DNA from 3 places in the Streptomyces sp. NPDC005574 genome. Region 3 is predicted to be linked to each of the others. Evidence: riboswitches for the same ligand, from Rfam matches in the RefSeq annotation. Region 3 holds a riboswitch; each other region holds the start of a gene.
The links. A riboswitch is a leader RNA that binds a small molecule or an ion and turns the genes downstream of it on or off. The one in region 3 is predicted to bind cobalamin.
Positions count from the first base shown of each region.

Region 1: linked by a shared signal. The riboswitch ahead of ABZT03_RS01520 (HoxN/HupN/NixA family nickel/cobalt transporter) and the one ahead of ABZT03_RS08880 (CbtB-domain containing protein) in region 3 are both predicted to bind cobalamin.
Region 2: linked by a shared signal. The riboswitch ahead of ABZT03_RS03365 (ribonucleoside-diphosphate reductase subunit alpha) and the one ahead of ABZT03_RS08880 (CbtB-domain containing protein) in region 3 are both predicted to bind cobalamin.

Region 1 is NZ_JBEXCW010000001.1:319,700-326,646, reverse strand. Features, by position in the region: gene ABZT03_RS01540 (DUF4142 domain-containing protein) at 1-41, shown strand, start outside; gene ABZT03_RS01535 (glycoside hydrolase family 13 protein) at 65-1,726, opposite strand; gene ABZT03_RS01530 (LAETG motif-containing sortase-dependent surface protein) at 2,014-2,934, shown strand; gene ABZT03_RS01525 (metalloregulator ArsR/SmtB family transcription factor) at 3,015-3,365, opposite strand; cobalamin riboswitch at 3,445-3,687, shown strand; gene ABZT03_RS01520 (HoxN/HupN/NixA family nickel/cobalt transporter) at 3,715-4,821, shown strand; gene ABZT03_RS01515 (nucleoside hydrolase) at 4,849-5,811, opposite strand; gene ABZT03_RS01510 (hypothetical protein) at 6,064-6,825, shown strand; gene ABZT03_RS01505 (GAF and ANTAR domain-containing protein) at 6,842-6,947, opposite strand, start outside.
Region 2 is NZ_JBEXCW010000003.1:97,444-104,390, reverse strand. Features, by position in the region: gene ABZT03_RS03380 (GntR family transcriptional regulator) at 1-710, shown strand, start outside; gene ABZT03_RS03375 (DUF3311 domain-containing protein) at 845-1,108, shown strand; gene mctP (monocarboxylate uptake permease MctP) at 1,105-2,733, shown strand; cobalamin riboswitch at 2,859-3,023, shown strand; gene ABZT03_RS03365 (ribonucleoside-diphosphate reductase subunit alpha) at 3,143-5,524, shown strand; gene ABZT03_RS03360 (ribonucleotide-diphosphate reductase subunit beta) at 5,584-6,540, shown strand; gene ABZT03_RS03355 (putative Ig domain-containing protein) at 6,833-6,947, shown strand, end outside.
Region 3 is NZ_JBEXCW010000008.1:145,115-152,061, forward strand. Features, by position in the region: gene ABZT03_RS08860 (MFS transporter) at 1-819, opposite strand, end outside; gene ABZT03_RS08865 (hypothetical protein) at 1,096-1,317, opposite strand; gene ABZT03_RS08870 (GNAT family N-acetyltransferase) at 1,562-2,062, shown strand; gene ABZT03_RS08875 (CbtA family protein) at 2,159-2,923, opposite strand; gene ABZT03_RS08880 (CbtB-domain containing protein) at 2,949-3,170, opposite strand; cobalamin riboswitch at 3,205-3,347, opposite strand; gene ABZT03_RS08885 (histidine phosphatase family protein) at 3,468-4,133, shown strand; gene ABZT03_RS08890 (VOC family protein) at 4,264-4,752, shown strand; gene ABZT03_RS08895 (glycoside hydrolase family 15 protein) at 4,850-6,688, shown strand; gene ABZT03_RS08900 (hypothetical protein) at 6,725-6,947, opposite strand, start outside.

The DNA of each region.
Region 1 (6,947 bases), on a different contig from region 3:
ACAGCACCTCGACCCCGCAGCCGCTGCCGACCGTGGGGTGACGGCCGGTCCCCGCGGGCCCCGGCTAACCGCCGAGCCACACGGTCGTGTCCGGGCCCAGGAGGCCGCCCTCCAGCGGCCCGCTGGCCAGCAGCACCTCCCCGGCCGGCAGCGGGACCGCCTCGTCCGACAGGTTCGCCGCACAGCGCCAGCCCTCGTGCCGGGCGAACCGCAGGAGTCCGGGCGGGGCGTCGTCCGCCCAGGTCAGCGTCTCCCCACCGAGCAGCTTGCGGCGCAGCTTCAGGGCCGTGCGGTAGAGCTCCAGCGTCGAGCCCTCGACCCCGTCCTGGGCCTCGACGGCGTACGCCGCGAAGCTCTCCGGCTGCGGCAGCCAGGCGGCGCCCGCCCCGAAGCCGTACGACGGCCCCGTGCGCGTCCACGGCAGCGGCACCCGGCAGCCGTCGCGCCCCTTGCGGACCCGGCCCGTCTGCTCCCAGATCGGGTCCTGGAGGACCTCGACGGGCAGGTCGGCGACCTCGGGCAGACCGAGTTCCTCGCCCTGGTAGACGTACGCCGATCCGGGCAGCGCCAGCATCAGCAGGGTGGCCGCGCGGGCCCGGCGCAGGCCCGCCACCGGGTCGACGGCGGGGGCGTGGCCGCCGGACAGCAGCCAGGCGTTGTCGTCGGTGCCCGGCGGGAGCATCAGACGGGAGGCGTGCCGGACGACGTCGTGGTTGGACAGGACCCAGGTGGCCGACGCCCCGGCCGACGCGGCCGTGGCCAGCGAGTCGGTGATCACCTGGCGCAGTTCGGCCGCGTCCCAGCCCGCCTGGAGGTACTCGAAGTTGAAGGCCTGGCCGAGTTCGTCGGGCCGGGCGTACAGCGCGCGCCGGGCGCCCGGCACCCATGCCTCGGCGACCGCGGCGCGGGGCGGGCGGTAGGTGTCGAAGACGGTCCGCCAGTCGCGGTAGATCTCGTGCACCTCGTCCCGGTCGTAGAAGGGGTGCGTGCCGGGCGGGAGGGTGGCGAGCGCGGCCTCGCCGGCGCTCTCCGCGGCGGCGAGGTCGCGCAGCGGCTCGCCGAGGTCCTTGGCCAGGGCGTGCGCGACGTCGACGCGGAAGCCGTCGACCCCGCGGTCGGACCAGAACCGCAGGGTGGTCCGGAAGTCGGCGCGGATCTCCTCGTTGTCCCAGTTCAGGTCGGGCTGCTGGGGGGCGAACAGGTGCAGGTACCACTGTCCGTCCGGCACCCGGCGCCAGGCGCTGCCGCCGAACACGGACTGCCAGTTCGTGGGCGGCAGCTCACCGTGCGTGCCGCGGCCGTCGCGGAAGACGTACCGGTCGCGGGCGGCGGAGCCGGGCCCGGCCCGCAGGGCCTCCTGGAACCAGGCGTGCTGGTGCGAGGTGTGGTTCGGCACCAGGTCGACGATCACCTTCAGGCCCAGCCGGTGGGCCTCGGCGCCCATCGCGGCGAAGTCGTCGAGGGTGCCCAGGCGCGGGTCGACGTCGCGGTGGTCGGCGACGTCGTAGCCGCCGTCGGCGAGCTCCGAGGGGTAGAAGGGGCTGAGCCACAGCGCGTCGACGCCGAGCGCGGCAAGGTGGGTCAGGCGCCCGGTGACACCCCGGAGGTCGCCGAGCCCGTCGCCGTCGGCGTCGGCGAAGCTGCGCGGGTAGACCTGGTAGACGACGGCCTGCCGCCACCAGTCGGGGTCCTTGCCGGAGAGGTCGGGCGTGGTGCGAACGGTCACGCGTGTTCCTCCGTGCCGGGTAGGGGCGGATGCCGGGCGGGCGATATCAAGAATCCTGTCCACTTGGCCGGAAAAGTGAACATCCGGCCTGCCTCCCCACTGCCCGGAGCGAGCTGTTCCCTATGTGGGGGAATGGTGATGGCCGGCTCAACCCCCTTTGTGTCGGCGCAGGTTGACAGCCCTGAGCCGGGAGATCCACGATGTCCGCACGCTGTGGCGCATGTGACCTATGAGCCCAGTGTTTCTTCGGGTTATTCACCCCCCGCACACGCCAAGATGGGATACGCATGTCCATAGCGAGACGTGTCACCGTGCGCCGCCTGCTGGGGACGGGCGCCGCGACGCTCGCCCTCTGTACCGCCTCCGTCGCCGCCGCCTCCGGCGCCTTCGCCACCGGCACGCCCGGCGGTGACGGCTGGAGGTCCGCCGACGGCTACCGGCCGGGTTCGGGCGCGGGCACGATCACGGAGACCGACCGCTGCCAGTTCTCGCTGGACGGCTCGAACTTCTACGACTCCGTGAAGGTCGACGACCAGAACCTGCGGCCCACCGACGACGGCAAGGTCCACATCAAGGTCCGTACCGCCGGGGACGCCACCACCTGCACCGCCTCCCTGGCGTCCTACCTCGCCCACGGGTCCAGCTTCCGCACCTCCGGCGAACAGGTCTTCGTCGACTTCGACAGCGTGACGGTCGAGCCGGGCCGGACCGAGTCCCTCGACATCGCCGTGCCGGACGCGGGCTGCTTCGCGCAGATCGACCTGTACCGGGGCGCGGTGAAGTTCGACGGCCAACTCGACGCGAAGGACGGCTTCGACCACGGCGACCTGCCCAAGGGCCCCGACCACCCGGTCATCAAGGACAAGCTGATCGCGGCCTGGAACGGCGGCACGAAGGACTGCACGACGGCCCCGTCCCAGACGCCGTCCACGCCGACGCCGACCCCGGCGGCCCCGGGATCCTCCGAGCCCTCGCAGCCCGCGCGGGAGTCCACGCCGCCGGCCGACGAGACGCCGTCGAGCGGGGGCGACACCCCGGTGCCCGCCACCACCGCGCCGGCCACCACGCCCGACGGTGGCGGCGGTGACCTCGCCGAGACCGGTGCGAGCAGCACGACGGGGCCGATCGCGATCGGGGCGGCGGTCCTGCTCGCCGGCGGCGCGGGTCTGGTGATCGCGACGCGTCGGCGTCGGAGCACGGGTGCGTGAACCCTTCCAGGGGGCTCGGCCCCCTGGACCCCGGCTCCTCGGACGCGGGAGGGGCTGAAGGTCACGCGCGCGGCTGAGAACTAGGGGGCGGCCTGGTCGAGCAGGGTGGCGACTGTCGCGTCGACCAGCCGGTAGCGCACGATCCGGCCCTCCTTCTCGCCCTCGACGACCCCCGCCGCCCGCAGCAGCCTGAGCGCCTGCGAGACGGCGGGGTCGTTCATCCCCGTCGCGATCGCGAGGTCGGACACGGCGAGCGGTCCGGTGCGGTGCAGGGCCAGCAGCAGGGCGAGCCGCCGGGGCTCCCCGAGCAGCGCGAAGCGGTCGGCCCAGGCGCGGACATGGCCGGGTTCACCGATGGCGGCGATGGCGTCGCACACCCGGTGGCCGTCGATGGTGCGCCGGTCCGCGCGGTCGGCCGGGACGAGATGCATGGCGCCATCCTCGCAGGCCCGCCATGTGATCTTCCATACCTGCGCAGGTGCGCAGCTATGCAGCGGAGCGCCCGCCGCCCTACGGTGGTCGGGCCGTGGTGCTCGGGAATCCGGTGACGACCCCTCAAAGGTCCATGCCGGAGCGGCCCTCGCCACTGTGATCGGGGAGTTTCCGGCCCACCGTCCCGCGAGGGACAGCCACTGGTCGCCGCAGGGTGACCGGGAAGGCGGGCCGGCGGCGCAGACCCTCCTACGCTCCCGGCTTCGGTCGGGCGGGAGGTACCCGTAAGCCAGGAGACCGGCCACGGCATCTCACGAAGTGATCCACGAGGTGCTGGAGCGTGACCGCATGACCCTGCCCGAGCCTGCCCAGGCGTCCGGACCCGCGTCCTTCAGGTGGCGCCGGGAGGACACCGTCAAGACCGCCGGCCTGCTGACGGCCGTGGCCGTCCTGCACGTCGTCGCCTTCGGGATCCTGTTCCTGCTGGTGGTGCCGGAGCACTACGAGGTCGGCACCAGGGCGTTCGGCGTCGGCCTCGGCGTCACCGCCTACACCCTCGGCATGCGGCACGCCTTCGACGCCGACCACATCGCCGCCATCGACAACACCACCCGCAAGCTGATGGCCGACGGCAAGCGGCCGGTGTCGGTGGGCTTCTGGTTCGCGCTCGGCCACTCCAGCGTGGTGGTCCTGCTCGCCGCGCTGATCGCGGGCGGCACCCAGCTCGCCGGCCGGGTCATGAACGAGGGCTCGCGCACCCACCAGGCCCTCGGCTTCATGGGGACGACGATCTCGGGGACGTTCCTCTACCTGATCGCCGCCCTCAACCTGGTCGCCCTGCTCGGCATCCTGAAGGTCTTCAGGGCGATGCGCGCGGGCACCTACGACGAGCGGGAGCTCGAACAGCACCTGGATTCGCGGGGGTTCATGAACCGCATCCTGGGCCGGCTCACCAGATCCATCACCCGCCCCGGGCAGATGTTCCCGCTCGGTTTCCTCTTCGGTCTGGGCTTCGACACCGCCACCGAGGTCACGCTGATGGTGATGGCCGGCTCGGGCGCGGCGGCCGGCCTGCCCTGGTACGCGATCCTGTGCCTGCCGCTGCTGTTCGCCGCCGGAATGAGCCTGTTCGACACCCTCGACGGCACCTTCATGAACTTCGCCTACCAGTGGGCCTTCTCCAACCCCGTGCGCAAGGTGTTCTACAACCTGACCATCACCGGGCTGTCCATCGCCGTCGCGTTCTTCATCGGCACCATCGAACTGGTCGGCGTCCTGCACGAGAAGCTCGACCTGCGCGACGACCTCAGCGGCTGGATCGCCGGCCTCGACCTGGACAACGTCGGCTACGTCATCGTCGGCCTGTTCGTCGTGGTGTGGGCGGCGGCCGTGACGTACTGGAAGGTCGCCAAGGTGGAGCAGCGCTGGGCGGTACGGCCGGCGGACGGCAGCTGAGCCCGGCCGGGCCGCCCCGGTCGTGGCCTACGGGCCCTCGACCGTCGTCAGCCACAGCTTCACGTACCGCTCCACGTCCACGCCGAGGCCGACGTCCACCAGGGTCTGTTCCCGTACGCCCTCGTGGATCTCGGACTCGCCGGGGCGCGGACGGCGGTCGACGAGGGTCTGGCCGCGGGTCGGGCCCGGGGCCAGCGCGACCTCCACCGGCAGGCGTTCGGTGGTCAGCCCCGCCGGGTCGACGACGGCGCACACCGCGCCCGCGTCGCCGAGACCACCCGTCGGGGTGGGGTCGCCGGAGGTGGCCGGGTCGCGGTGGGCGAGCAGCTCACCGGCCAGCCGCAGCCGGGGTTCGGCGCTCGCGCGCAGCCGCTGCACGTCCCCGGCCGGGACCAGGACCCGCTGGAACACGTCGAGGCCGTACATGGTGATCGGCACCCCCGCGGTGAGCAGGACGGCGGCCGCCTCCGGGTCGTGCCACACGTTGAACTCGGCGACCGGGGTGGCGTTCCCGGTCGCGACCGCGCCACCCATGAACACGATCCGCTCGATGTTGCGCACCACCTCCGGATGCGTCCTGAGCAGCAGCGCGATGTTCGTCAGCGGGGCCGTCGGGATGAGGGTGACCGGACGCGGGCAGGCGAGGATCTCGCGGCGCAGCAGCGTCACCGCGTCCACGTCCACCGGCACGCGGGTCGGCGCGGGCAGCCCGAGGTCGCCCATGCCGTCCTGCCCGTGCACGTGCCGGGCCGTGCGCACCGGCTCGATCAGCGGGCGCTCGGCGCCTCGCGCGACCGGGATGCCGGGGGCGCCTGCCTGCTCCAGCACGGTCAGGGTGTTGCGTACGACGCCGTCCACGTCGGTGTTCCCGGCCACGCAGGTGATCGCCCGCACGTCGAGTCCGGGGTGGCGGACGGCGAACAGCAGGGCGAGGGCGTCGTCGACACCGGTGTCGCAGTCGATGATCACCGGGATGGGCTGACCGTTCACGGCGGGGCTCCTGTTCCTACGACCGTCCCAGCACGGGCTCTACGGGAGCGACCTTACGCAGCCCGGCGGGCTCCCCGTGGTCCGCGCGGGGGCGCGGGCGGGCGTCCGGGCCGGGCGGGGGCCCGCGCCGGTAACCCGGACGGACCGTCGCGCTGGTGGCGGAAGCGGCGCGGTGGTGCTGTGGGAACACCCGTACCGGATCTTCGCCGCGCGCAGGAGGCCCCCGATGACCCGTCCGCAGGAGGCCCCTCGATGACCCGCCCCCCGGCCCGCCGTCTCCTCGTGGGCGCCTCGGCCCTGTGCCTCGCCGGTCTGCCGGTGCTCACCGCCTGCTCGGCGGGGGCCACCGCCCCGCCCACGGCCCGCCGCTCCCCCGCCGCCTCGCCCTCCCCGTCCGCCGCCGCGCTCACCACGGCGCAGGCCGAGGCCGCGCTGGTCACCGCCGCGGATCTGGGGGAGCCCTGGGAGCCGACGCAGGGCGCCGCGACCTGGCGGGACACGCTGCTCAAGGCGAAGGCCGACCCGCCCGACTGCGGGCGGCTGCTCGACGCCGTCTACACCGAGGAGGTGTTCGGCCCCGAGACCGCCGTCCACGCGGTCGCCGGCCTCGACGACGCCATGGACCAGGCCCAGTTGCGCTACCAGGTCCTCGCCCACGACCCGGCGGACGTGGACCGCACCCTGGCCTGGCTGCGCTCGCTGCCGGGCAGGTGCGGGCAGTTCACGGCCGCGTCGGCCGGGGGTGCCGTGCAGGGGGCGCGGGTGGCCGACGCGGCGCTGCCGGCCGTCGGGGACGCCCGGGAGGGTCTGCGGATCACGCTGGCCGGCGAGAGCGCCGACGGCGAGCCGACCACCCTCACCGTGGACCTGGCCGCCGTCCGGGTCGGCGACGACGTGATCGTCCTGACCAACGGCGGCCTCGGCAACGTCTCGGCGGACGTCACGGCGGCGGTCGTACAACTGGGGGCGCAGCGGCTGACGGACGTCCGCAGACAGGCCCGGCTGGAGGTGTGAGCCGCGGCGGGGCGGCTCAGGGACGCCCCGCTGCCCGCTGGAACAGGGCCGCCGGTTCCATGGTGCGCTCGGCCAGCCGGCGGGCCACCGCGGTGAGAGTGGTCCCCGTGTTCTCCGCGTGG
Region 2 (6,947 bases), on a different contig from region 3:
CGCGCGTGCCCAAGTACTACCGCCTCAAGAAGCATCTGCTGGACATGACGGAGACGCAGTCGCCCGGCACGCCCGTCCCGCCCGAGCGCACCCTGGCCGCCGAGTTCGACACCTCCCGCACGACCGTGCGCCAGGCGCTGCAGGAACTCGTCGTGGAGGGCCGGCTCGAACGCATCCAGGGCAAGGGCACCTTCGTCGCCAAACCGAAGGTCTCCCAGGCGCTCCAACTCACCTCGTACACCGAGGACATGCGCGCTCAGGGCCTCGAACCCACCTCCCAGCTCCTGGACATCGGCTACATCACCGCCGACGACCGGCTCGCCGACCTGCTCGACATCACGGCCGGCGGCCGGGTGCTGCGCATCGAGCGGCTGCGCATGGCCAACGGCGAGCCGATGGCCATCGAGACGACCCACCTGTCGGCCAAGCGCTTCCCGGCGCTGCGCCGCAGCCTCGTGAAGTACACCTCCCTCTACACCGCGCTCGCCGAGGTCTACGACGTCCACCTCGCCGAGGCCGAGGAGACCATCGAGACCTCGCTGGCCACCCCGCGCGAGGCCGGCCTGCTCGGCACCGACGTGGGCCTGCCGATGCTGATGCTGTCCCGGCACTCGCTGGACCGGACCGGCCAGCCCGTGGAGTGGGTGCGCTCGGTGTACCGGGGCGACCGCTACAAGTTCGTGGCCAGGCTGAAGCGTCCGCAGGACTAGGAGGGTCCCCCGCCTCCCGTCGGGCCAGGTGAGGATGTCGCGTCGATATCCGGACGGGGGCTTTCGCAGTCGTCGCGCCGTCGCCTACATTGCCTGCGCATTGCCCAGGTGATCAGTGAGGGGACGGAGCCGCCATGTCCGATGTGCCCGAAGCAAGACCACCGGTGGTGACACCGGTCCGCGTGGTCATCGCGCTGTGCCTCGCGGCGCCGTTCCTCGCGATGCTGTGGATCGGTTCGTACGCCAGGACGGACCCGGCGTTCATCGGGATCCCGTTCTTCTACTGGTACCAGATGCTGTGGGTGCTCATCTCCACGGCCCTGACGATGACCGCGTACGCGCTGTGGCGCCGTGACCAGCGCGCCCGCGCCGCACGGAGCGGAGGTGCGTCGACGTGAACGACGGAGTCAACGGCGTCGCGCTCGGCGTCTTCATCTTCTTCTTCCTGGCCGTCACGGCCATGGGCTTCCTCGCCGCGCGCTGGCGCAAGGCGGAGAACGAGCACAGCCTCGACGAATGGGGCCTGGGCGGACGGTCGTTCGGCACCTGGGTCACCTGGTTCCTGCTCGGCGGCGACCTCTACACGGCGTACACCTTCGTCGCGGTGCCCGCGGCGATCTACGCGGCCGGCGCGGCGGGCTTCTTCGCCGTCCCGTACACGATCCTGGTGTACCCGCTGATCTTCACCTTCCTGCCGCGCCTGTGGTCGGTCTCGCACAAGCACGGATACGTCACCACCTCGGACTTCGTGCGCGGCCGGTTCGGCTCCAAGGGCCTGTCGCTGGCGGTGGCCGTCACCGGCATCCTGGCGACGATGCCGTACATCGCGCTCCAACTGGTCGGCATCCAGGCCGTGCTGGACGTGATGGGCGTGGGCGGCGGGGAGAACACCAACTGGTTCGTGAAGGACCTGCCGCTGCTGATCGCCTTCGGCGTACTGGCCGCCTACACCTACTCGTCGGGGCTGCGGGCGCCCGCGCTGATCGCTTTCGTGAAGGACGGGCTGATCTACCTCGTCATCGCGGTGGCGATCATCTACATCCCGATCAAACTGGGCGGCTTCGACGACATCTTCGCCAAGGCGGCCGACGCGTTCAGCCAGACCAACCCGGCGACCGGCAAGCCGCGCGGGGCGCTGGTCCCGGCCGAGGCGGGACAGTGGACGTACGCCACCCTGGCGCTGGGCTCCGCCCTCGCCCTGTTCATGTACCCGCACTCGATCACCGCGACGCTCTCCTCACGCAGCCGTGAGGTGATCCGGCGCAACACCACGATCCTGCCGCTGTACTCGCTGATGCTCGGCCTGCTGGCCCTGCTCGGCTTCATGGCGATCGCGGCCGGAGTCAAGGTCACCAACGGGCAGTTGGCGATCCCGCAGCTGTTCGAGGACATGTTCCCGGACTGGTTCGCGGGCGTCGCCTTCGCGGCGATCGGGATCGGCGCGCTCGTCCCGGCGGCGATCATGTCGATCGCGGCCGCGAACCTGTTCACCCGCAACATCTACAAGGACTTCATCCGGCCCGACGCGACACCCGCGCAGGAGACCAAGGTCTCCAAGCTGGTCTCCCTCCTGGTGAAGGTGGGCGCGCTGGTCTTCGTGCTGACCATGGACAAGACGGTGGCGATCAACTTCCAGCTGCTGGGCGGCATCTGGATCCTCCAGACCTTCCCGGCGCTGGTGGGCGGCCTGTTCACCCGCTGGTTCCACCGCTGGGCACTGCTGGCCGGCTGGGCGGTCGGCATGGTCTACGGCACCTTCGCCGCGTACGGCGTCGCCTCCCCCACGCAGAAGCACTTCGGCGGCTCGGCCAAGGAGATCCCCGGCATCGGGGAGATCGGCTACATCGGCCTGACGGCGTTCGTGCTGAACGTCGTCGTCACGGTGGTCCTCACCTTCGTACTGAAGGCGGCGAAGGCCCCCGACGGCATCGACGAGACCCGGCCGCAGGACTACACGGCGGACGCGGGCGACCCGGGCGTACAGGTGGAGCTTCCGCCGGCCACGGCGGGCACCGCGCACTGACCCGAGGACCTGTGCGACAGCGGGCCGCCGGAGCGTCTCCGGCGGCCCGCAGCCGTCTCCCCGGCCTCTCCCCCGCACTCCTCCCGTGGACGCCCGGACACGCTCCGAAGCCGACACGGCACAACATCTGGGGGTGCAACTGCGGCCCGGCACAAGATGTATGCTCATGCTCGCTGTCGCCGCAGGGGAATCCGGTGCGAATCCGGAACTGTCCCGCAACGGTGTACTCATGCGCGCATATCCGCGTACGAGCTCGAGTCCGAGGACCTGCCGACAGTGGCTCCCGGCCGTCCGGCCGGGCTGCCAGGACGTCCGGGCCTCGTGGAATGGGCCGGTGGACGCGACGCCGCGCGCGCTCGCGAGCTGCCCCCTTCCGCAAGGCCCCGTGCCGAGCGAGGGAGAGCCCCACGTGACCATCGCGCCAGCCGAACCGGCCTCAGCGACAGCCGACCCCGTGGCCGACGACGGTCCCGGAGCCGCGCTGCTGCGGACCCTGACCGCGCTGACCGCCGACCTCCCCGACGCCGACCCGGGCCGGGTCGCCGCCGCCGCCCTGCGCGGCCGGTCCGCGCGGGCGGACACGGCGGAACTGCGGGAGCTGGCGACCGAGGCCGCGGCCGGACTCATCTCCGAGGACCCCGCCTACTCGAAGCTGGCCGCCCGGCTGCTGACCCTGGGCATCGCCGCCGAAGCCGCCTCGCAGGGCGTCACGACGTTCACCGAGTCCGTCGCGGTCGGACACCGCGAGGGGCTTCTCGCCGACCGCACCGCCGAGTTCGTCCGCGTCCACGCCGACCGCCTCGACGCCCTGATCGACGCCGGTGCCGACGACCGCTTCGGCTACTTCGGCCTGCGCACCCTGCACAGCCGCTACCTGCTCCGGCACCCGATCACCCGTCAGGTCGTCGAGACACCCCAGCACTTCATGCTGCGGGTCGCCAGCGGCCTCGCGGAGGACGACAGCACCCGCTCGCTGGACGAAGTGGCCGCGCTCTACCGGCTCATGAGCCGTCTCGACTACCTTCCCTCCTCCCCCACCCTCTTCAACTCCGGCACCCGGCACCCCCAGATGTCGTCCTGCTACCTCCTCGACTCCCCGCTGGACGAACTGGACTCCATCTACGACCGCTACCACCAGGTCGCCCGCCTCTCCAAGCACGCCGGCGGCATCGGCCTGTCCTACTCCCGCATCCGCGCCCGCGGTTCACTGATCCGGGGCACCAACGGGCACTCCAACGGCATCGTCCCGTTCCTCAAGACCCTGGACGCCTCGGTCGCCGCCGTGAACCAGGGGGGCCGGCGCAAGGGCGCCGCCGCCGTCTACCTGGAGACCTGGCACTCCGACATCGAGGAGTTCCTGGAACTGCGCGACAACACCGGCGAGGACGCCCGCCGTACGCACAACCTCAACCTCGCGCACTGGATCCCGGACGAGTTCATGCGCCGGGTCGACGCCGACGGCCAGTGGTCGCTGTTCTCCCCCGCCGACGTGCCGGAACTCGTCGACCTGTGGGGCGCGGAGTTCGACGCCGCCTACCGCCGGGCGGAGGCCGCGGGCCTGGCGCGCCGCACCCTGCCGGCCCGCGACCTGTACGGCCGCATGATGCGCACCCTCGCGCAGACCGGCAACGGCTGGATGACCTTCAAGGACGCGGCCAACCGCACCGCCAACCAGACGGCCGAACCCGGCAGTGTCGTCCACTCCTCCAACCTCTGCACCGAGATCCTGGAGGTCACGGACGACGGGGAGACCGCGGTCTGCAACCTCGGGTCGGTCAACCTGGGCGCGTTCGTGGACCCGGCGGCCCAGGACGTCGACTGGGAACGACTGGACGCGACGGTCCGCACGGCCGTCACCTTCCTCGACCGGGTCGTCGACATCAACTTCTACCCGACCGAGCAGGCCGGCCGTTCCAACGCCAGGTGGCGGCCCGTCGGCCTGGGCGTCATGGGCCTCCAGGACGTCTTCTTCCAGCTGCGCCTGCCCTTCGACTCGCCGGCCGCGAAGGCGCTGTCCACGCGCATCGCCGAACGCGTCATGCTCGCCGCCTACGAGGCCTCCGCCGACCTCGCCGAGCGCAACGGCCCGCTGCCGGCCTGGGACAAGACCCGTACCGCCCGGGGGGTGCTGCACCCCGACCACTTCGACGCGGAGTTCACCTGGCCGGAGCGCTGGGCGGCCCTGCGCGAGCGGATCGCGGCCGTCGGCATGCGCAACTCGCTGCTGCTCGCGATCGCGCCCACCGCCACCATCGCCTCGATCGCCGGCGTGTACGAGTGCATCGAGCCGCAGGTCTCCAACCTCTTCAAGCGCGAGACCCTGTCCGGCGAGTTCCTCCAGGTCAACTCCTACCTGGTGCGGGACCTGAAGGAGCTGGGCGTCTGGGACGCGCGCACCCGCGAGGCGCTGCGCGACGCGAACGGCTCGGTGAGCGGCTTCACCTGGATCCCCGAGGACGTACGCGCCCTGTACCGCACGGCCTGGGAACTCCCGCAGCGCGGCCTCATCGACATGGCCGCCGCCCGCACGCCGTTCCTGGACCAGGCCCAGTCGCTGAACCTCTTCCTGGAGACGCCGACCATCGGCAAGCTCTCCTCGATGTACGCCTACGCCTGGCGGTCGGGCCTGAAGACGACGTACTACCTGCGCTCACGCCCGGCGACCCGCATCGCCCGCGCCGCCCGCGCCCAGGCACAGCCCGAACCCGCCGTCCCCCTCCAGCCGGCCGCCGACCCCGACGCCGTCGCCTGCTCCCTTGAGAACCCCGAGTCCTGCGAGGCCTGCCAGTGACGACCGCCGACACCACCAAGAACCTGCTCGACCCGGGCTTCGAACTGACCCTGCGCCCCATGCGCTACCCCGACTTCTACGAGCGCTACCGGGACGCCATCAAGAACACCTGGACCGTGGAGGAGGTCGACCTCGCCTCCGACGTGTCGGACCTGGCGAAACTCTCACCCGGCGAGCAGCACATGATCGGCCGGCTGGTCGCGTTCTTCGCGACGGGCGACTCCATCGTGGCGAACAACCTGGTGCTGACCCTCTACAAGCACATCAACTCCCCCGAGGCGCGCCTGTATCTGAGCAGGCAGCTCTTCGAGGAAGCGGTCCACGTCCAGTTCTACCTGACGCTGCTGGACACCTACCTGCCCGACCCGCAGGACCGCGCGGCGGCCTTCGCCGCGGTGGAGAACATCCCCTCCATCCGCGAGAAGGCGGAGTTCTGCTTCCGGTGGATGGACTCGGTCGAGAAACTCGACCGCCTGGAGACCCGCGCCGACCGCCGCCGCTTCCTCCTCAACCTGATCTGCTTCGCCGCCTGCATCGAGGGCCTCTTCTTCTACGGGGCGTTCGCCTACGTCTACTGGTTCCGCAGCCGGGGCCTGCTGCACGGGCTGGCGACGGGGACGAACTGGGTCTTCCGGGACGAGACCATGCACATGTCGTTCGCCTTCGAGGTGGTCGACACGGTCCGCAAGGAGGAGCCGGACCTCTTCGACGACCAACTCCGGGACCAGGTCACGGACATGATCCGGGAGGCCGTCGAGGCGGAACTCCAGTTCTCCCGCGACCTCTGCGGCGACGGACTGCCGGGCATGAACACCGAGTCGATGCGCCAGTACCTGGAGTGCGTCGCCGACCAACGGCTCACCCGGCTCGGCTTCGCGCCCCTGTACGGATCCGAGAACCCCTTCTCCTTCATGGAGTTGCAGGGCGTCCAGGAACTGACCAACTTCTTCGAGCGGCGCCCGTCGGCGTACCAGGTCGCGGTGGAGGGGACGGTCGACCTCGACGAGGACTTCTGACGCTCCGGAAGCCTCCGGGCTGCTGCCCCATAGGGGGTCCATGGAGCGTCCATGGGCCGTCCATGGACCCTCTATGGGGCGGCAAATTCCTCCCGGCGCGGCTATCCGCGCCGCACGGGCCCCGGTTACGTTCTGCCCGTTCTGTCATGTCACCCACAACGACACCGCACGGCGACATCACAGGACGCAGAAGTGTCATGCCCATGACGGCTCGCGCCCCGCCGCCGCTACGCGCGTCACAGGCCTGCCACCAGCGTCGAGATCCCCACTCCCACGACGGAGGCAGTACCCCATGCGTCAGACGCACACCGGCACGTCCAGGCGGAGCCTGCGAAGACTCCTGACCGTCGCCCTGCCCGCCCTCGCGCTCAGCCTCGCGGGGCTCGTCGCGGCACCGGCGCACGCGG
Region 3 (6,947 bases):
GGTCAGCGCGGGAGCCACGTGCAGCACCCGGACGAGGAAGACCATGGCCAGCGCCGACGTCATGCCGGAGAACAGGTTGGCGGTGGCCGTGCACGCCACGACCATCCGCAGGATCCTGTGCCCGGCGACGAATCGCAGTCCCTCGGCGATCCGGCTCCGCAACGTCTCGCCCTCGCGCCGCGCGGGCGGCGGCACCTCGCGTGTCCTGATCCCGGACAGGGAGAGGACCGACACCGCGTAGGAGAGCGCGTCGGCCGTCATCGCGCCGGCGGCGCCGAACGCCGCGAACAGTCCACCGCCGAGACCGGGTCCCCCGAGTTGTGCGAACGCCTGGGTGGTCCCCAGCTTGCCGTTGGCGTCCATCCGGAGATCGGGACGGACGAGCGAGGGCACGTAACTCTGGTACGAGACGTCGAAGAACACCGTGCACACGCCGGCCGCGACAGCGACGACGTAGAGCTGCGCCATCGTCAGGGCGCCGAAGGCGGCCGCCAGCGGCACCGAACCGATGATCAGCAGCCGGAGGACGTCACAGACGATCATGATGGAGCGTTTGGAGCCACGGTCCACGAGCGCGCCCGCGGGCAGCGCGATCAGGGCGAACGCCAGCGTGGCCGCGGCGGTCAGAAGCCCGACCTGGAACGTGCTGGCCTCCAGTACGACAACCGCGACGAGCGGCAGAGCGACCTGGGTGACAGCCGAGCCCATCTCACTGACCGTCTGACCGCTCCACAACAACACGAAGTCCCGCTGCCCCCACAACCCGGAACCACCAGCCCCCACCCCGGCACCTTCCAGCTCCCCCGCAACGTCCGTCACCGCCCACCAACTCCCCTGTCGGATCCCCGGCCGGGACTGTATCGCCGAACAACTGGGCGTCGACGCGGAGTGGATGACCTCGTGGCGCATGGTCATTGGCGCTGCCCTGGAACACCGACTCACCAAGGCCCCTGGCGCACGATCCGGTGCGCACGATTCACGGGCACCAGGTCATCGACGGACCGGCCACCGCCCAACCCGGCGCCGCCTACGCCGACTTGCCGCACGTGTCCGCCGTAGCGGCTTCGCTTGCCGTGCCCGCTCCCGGTGCGGTGGTCAGGGTAGATCGTGACACTCGCGGGCCGCGGGCTCGGCGTTGGAGGGGGCCTCGATGACGGCGTAGGACAAGAGGGCCATGGCGGTGGCCGGTACGACCGTGGCCGACAGGCGGGCGTCCCGCACGCCGAAGGAGGCCGGCAGGCGCACGATCGGGTAGTGCCACAAGTACATGCCGTAGCTGAGGCTGCGGCCCGTCCAGGTGAGCGGAGACAGGGACAAAAGCCGTGCGGGGCCTCCGTCGCGGCAGAGTTCGAGCCCGTGACGAGCGTCGCGGAGACCGCCGCGACCGCGAGGAAGCCGACGGTGTACCAGGCGGCGGTCCAGCCGCCCTCGTCGCCGGTGACGGGTACCTTCCAGGCGACCAGGCACAGCACCGCGAGCGGGCCCGGCTCCGCCGCAGGCGCCTGTCGGCCGGCGCGGAAACCCAGTCGGCCCCAGCGCACCCCCCGGATAAAGTGGGGCGGTGCCCGAGCTGAAGCGGCTGCATGCCGGCCATGCCCCGGCGGTCCTGGCCTTCGAGCTGGCGAACCGCGGCTACTTCGCCGCCTCCGTCTCCGACCGCGGCGACGAGTTCTTCGACCAGTTCACCGACCGGTTCGGCGCCCTGCTGGCCGAGCAGGAGGCCGGCGTCTGCGCCTTCCACGTGCTCGTCGCCGGGGACGGCTCGGTGCTGGGCCGGTTCAATCTGTACGACCTCGAGGACGGCACCGCCGTACTCGGTTACCGGGTCGCGCAGCACGTCGCCGGTCGTGGCGTGGCGACCGCGACCGTGCGGGAACTGTGCCGGCTGGCGGCGGCGCAGCACGGGTTGCGCACGCTGCGGGCGGCCACCGCCCGCGACAATGTCGCGTCCCGAAAAGTGCTGGTCAAGGCCGAGTTCGTCCCGGTCGGTCCCGCAGAGCCGGCCGACCTCGGCGGTAAGCAGGGCACCTGGTATCAGCGCGATCTCGCGCTCCGGCCGTAGGCCCGGCCCGTCGCAGAGCACCGGAAAACACCTCGGTCCGGTCCCGCACGGGGTGTGCCGGGCCGGACCACGGTGTCCGCCTCGGCGGAGGATGCCTCAGTGCGGTACGCGAGCGGCTCGCGTTCCCGTGCCCTCGGCCGCGGGGACCGTGGCCCCGGGCGACAGGACGCGTTCCGCGAGTACGCCGAAGAGCAGCCCGAAGGCGGTCCACAGGGTCAGCTGGATGGCGAGTGCCGCGAGACGGAACTGCCACAGCAACGTCGCCGAGAAGTCGTTGGGGACTTCGTTGACCGCCGGCAGGAACGCGTACGCGAGTCCGACGGCGAGGCCGAAGAACGCGCCCGCGGACAGGGTCGCGTTCCAGGTGCCGAGGCGTGGTGCGAGCCGCTTGCCGAGGATGACGGTGGCGACGGCCAGCAGCACACTGAGCAGCATCATCAGGAAGTACAGCGTGGTGCGCTTCCCGATGGTGTCCGGGTCGCCGACGGACGGCGGGTTGGCCGGGTACTTGAGGAACGGTACGACGTAGACCGCGACCAGCCCCGCGGCGGCCAGGAGCAGCGCGCTCGCGCGCGGCCCGAAGCGGCCGATCCGGCCGAGCGCGAAGCAGTACGCGAGGGCGGCGATGCCGCCGAACGCGACGCCGTAGAGCAGTACTCCGGTGCTCAGGCCGCCGGTGGACTGCATGGAACGGCTGACGGCTTCCATGCCGTGCTCGTGGGAGTGCGCCTCCTCGTAGGCGATGGCCGAGTCCACGCGGGGCTCGCCCAGGAAGTAGGCGACGACGAGGGCGAGCAGGCCGGCGGCGAGGCCCGCCAGCATGCCGCGGACCAGGAGGTTTCTGACGGTTGCCGAGTTCATGGGCTGATGCGCTCCGGCTCGGCCGTCAGTGGCAGGGGAAGCCGAGGAGGTGGCGGGCGTCGTGCACCCACTCGTGGACGTTCTCACCGCTCACCACGGAGGTGGCGCCCTGCTCGGCGCCGACGAAGTAGAGGAGCACCAGCATGAGGACGCCGAAGAAGACCGCCCAGGGCGCGATCGCGCCGATCGGCAGTTTGGCGGGGAGGGTGGTGGGGGCAGCGCTGGGCTGGACGGTGGACTGCGCCATGGCAGGACCTCCTGGGGAACTCGCGTCCCGGCTCGGTGGTGCACAGGACGACGGCCACGGGTCTGACTCGCCCGGCGTCCGCCACCCCGTGTCGGGGCGGCCGGTACCGGACTCACAGTGGCGCGACCGTGCCGGATTCCCACCGGCTTCCGCAGTACCGTCGTCGATATCTTCGAGAACGTACCGCGTCGCGGGGGTGCGGCCAAGGGCGCGTGGCGCCACCGGGGGCGTGCCGGCCGCGTTCGGGGGCCGGCAATTCCGTGCGGCGAACGCTTTGTTGACCATGAGAGCAGGCACATGACAAGCCGAGTGACGTTGATCTCACCCGCCGTCAGCCGGTCGCTGCGCGAGGCGCGTTTCGACGACGGCTGCCCGCTCGACGAGGCCGGGGCGGCCCGGGCCCGCTCGGCCGAGGGCGCCTTCCGCCGCCCAGACCGCGCGGTGGCCTCCCCCACCGTGCGCTGCGCGCAGACGGCGTCGGCCCTCGGCCTGGACGCCTCTGCCGTGCCGGATCTGGCCGGGCTCCGCGTGGGCCGCTGGCAGGGCCGCACCCTCGGCGAGGTCGGCGCGCAGGAGCCGGAGGCGCTGGTGAGCTGGATGACCGACCCGTCCGCCGCCCCGCACGGCGGTGAGTCGGTACGGGAGTTGTGCGACCGCGTGACGGCGTGGCTGGGGTCCGCCGCGGAGGCCGCGGGCCGCACGGTGGCGGTGGTGGAGCCGGAGATCGTACGAGCCGTCGTGGTACGGATCCTCGGGGCGCCCGAGCCGGCGTTCTGGCGCGTCGACGTACCGCCGTTGACCGCGGTCACGGTCAGCGGGCGTGCGGGACGCTGGAACGTGCGGATCGGGGAGCCCCTGGGCGCGCCGGGGGTGGGCGAGGCCCGGCGGGCGGACGCGATGCAGCCGCCCGAGCCGACCCCCTGTCGGCGGCGGAAGCCCCCGCGAGAGGGACCGGGCGCCTGATGTCAGGGCCGAGCGGCCTCGCCGGGTGGGCCGCGGTGTGCTGCCGCGATTGACCTCAACCGGGCTTGAGTTCGTAGCGTGCCCGCAGTGCCGCGGGAGCAGACCGGCGGTCCGAGCAGGGAGGTTCGTCATGGCCGAGGACTCAGTGCGCGCCGACATCCCCGACCGCTACCGCTACTCCGTCGTCCCGCACATCATGGTCGACGACGCGGCCTCGGCGATCGACTTCTACCGGCGGGCGTTCGGCGCCCGCGAGGACTTCAGGCTCGATGCTCCCGGCGGCGGGATCCTGCACGCCGAGGTCACCGTCGGGCGGTCGGTCCTGATGCTGGGCGACGCCGGCCCGGACGGGCCGGAGGCGTCCCCCTTCGCCCCACCGACCGCCCTCGGCGGCAGCACGTCCGTCGCGCTGCACGTCTTCGTGCCGGACGTCGACGGCCTCGCGGAGCGCGCCGCCGCCGCGGGTGCCGAGATCCTCCAGCCGCCGCAGGACATGTTCCACGGCGACCGCACCGCCGTCCTCAAGGACCCCTCGGGGCACGTGTGGGTGTTCCTGACCCACAAGGAGGAGGTCGCGGAGGACGAACTCCGCCGCCGCCTCGCGACGCCCGCGCCGTGAGGAACCTCCCGCCGCGCCGAACGAGGATCTTCGTCCTAGGCTGAATGGGCCGAACGGGGGGCATCCGGGTCGCCGGCGACCGAGAGGGGCTCGCCCGATGCAGGACTACCCGCTGATCGAGAACCACGGCCTGCTCGGTGACCTGCAGACCGCCGCACTGGTCACGACGGACGGGACCGTCGACTGGCTGTGCCTCCCCCGCTTCGACTCGCCCCGCGTGTTCGGCGCGCTGCTGGACAAGGACAAGGGCGGGCACTGCACCGTCCGGCCGAGGAGCGGATCGTACGCGACGAAGCAGATGTACCTCCCGGACACGGCGATCCTGGTCACCCGGTTCATGACCGAGGCGGGCGCCGGGGAGGTCCTCGACTTCATGCCCGTGACGGGCACGACGGCCACGCCCCGGCACCGGCTGGTGCGCATGGTCCGCTGTGTGCGGGGGACCATGACCTTCGACATCGAGGTGGCCCCCCGGTTCGACTACGGCCGCCATGACCACCGGCTGCATCTCAGCGAGCACGGCGCGGTGTTCGCGGCGGACGACGGTACGCGGCTGACCGTGCACCCGGTGCGCGAGCCGGAGGACGACCGGCTGCTGGACCTGCTCCTGGACCGGCAGCAGGACCTGCACTTCACCCTGACCCTCCAGGCGGGACAACAGCGCGGTCTGGTCCTGGAGTGGGGGGCCGAGGGGCCGCCCCGCGAGGTCCGTCTCAGCGAGTACCAGGGCATGTTCGAGCAGAGCGTCGGCTTCTGGCGCGCGTGGCTCGCGCAGTCGCAGTACTCGGGGCGCTGGCGCGAGACGGTGGAACGGTCCGCGATCACGCTGAAGCTGATGACCTACGCCCCGAGCGGTGCCCTGGTGGCCGCGCCGACGGCGGCGCTGCCCGAGCAGTTGGGCGGGGAGCGCAACTGGGACTACCGCTTCACCTGGATCCGCGACGCCTCCTTCTCCGTGTACGCGCTGCTGGGGCTCGGCTTCACCGAGGAGGCCAAGCGGTTCCTCGTGTGGCTGGCGGCGCGGGTGAAGGAACGGGCGGGCAGCGACGGCGACTCCGGACCGCTGAACATCATGTACAGGGTCGACGGCTCCTCGGATTTGGAGGAGCAACTCCTCGACCACTGGGAGGGCTACGCGGGTTCGTCGCCGGTACGGATCGGCAACGGCGCCGCCACGCAACTCCAGTTGGACATCTACGGCGAGGCGCTGGACAGCATGTACTTCGCGCACCGGCACGGAATCCGGCTGGGGCACCACGGCTGGACGTCGCTGCTGACCGACCTGGACTGGCTGGCCGACCACTGGGACCAGGCCGGGGAAGGACTGTGGGAGACCCGCGGCGGCCGCAAGCACTTCACCTACGGCCGTGTCATGTCCTGGGTGGCCTTCGACCGCGCGCTGCGGCTCGCCGAGGCGAACGGGCGGCCCGCAGCGGCCGCGCGCTGGCTCGCCGCACGCGACGACATCTACCGCCAGGTCCTCAGCAGGGGATGGAGCGGAAACCGTCAGGCGTTCGTCCAGCACTACGGCAGTGACGTGCTCGACTCGTCGCTGCTGCGGATGGCGACGGTCGGCTTCGTCACGCCCGACGATCCGATGTGGATCTCGACGCTCGACGCCATGGAGGAGGAACTCGTCAGCGACAGCCTGGTCTACCGCTACGACCCCGGGGCCTCCCCCGACGGCCTTCGCGGCTCGGAGGGCACGTTCTCGCTGTGCACCTTCATGTACGTCGACGCGCTGGCCCGCGCGGGACGCACCGACAAGGCGCGCCTGGTGTTCGAGAAGATGATGGGGTACGCCAACCATCTGGGCCTGTACTCCGAGGAGATCGACCCCACAGGACGCCAACTGGGCAACTTTCCGCAGGCGTTCACGCATCTCGCGCTGATCGACGCGGCCATCACCCTGGATACGGCCATCGACGGGCGATGAGGACGGATCCGAGGAAGCAGGCCCCACTCGAAGGAGCTAGTCGCGGACGACGCACAGGGCCCAGATCACGAACGCGGACATCGCGATCATGATGACGGACCACACCGGGTAGTACGGGAGGGAGAGGAAGTTCGCGATGATGACGAACGCGGCGATGGCCACACCCGCGACGCGCGCCCACATCGCCTCCCGGAACAGTCCCACGCTGACGCCCAGGGCGACCACGCCGAGCGCGAGATGGATCCAGCCCCAGCCGGTG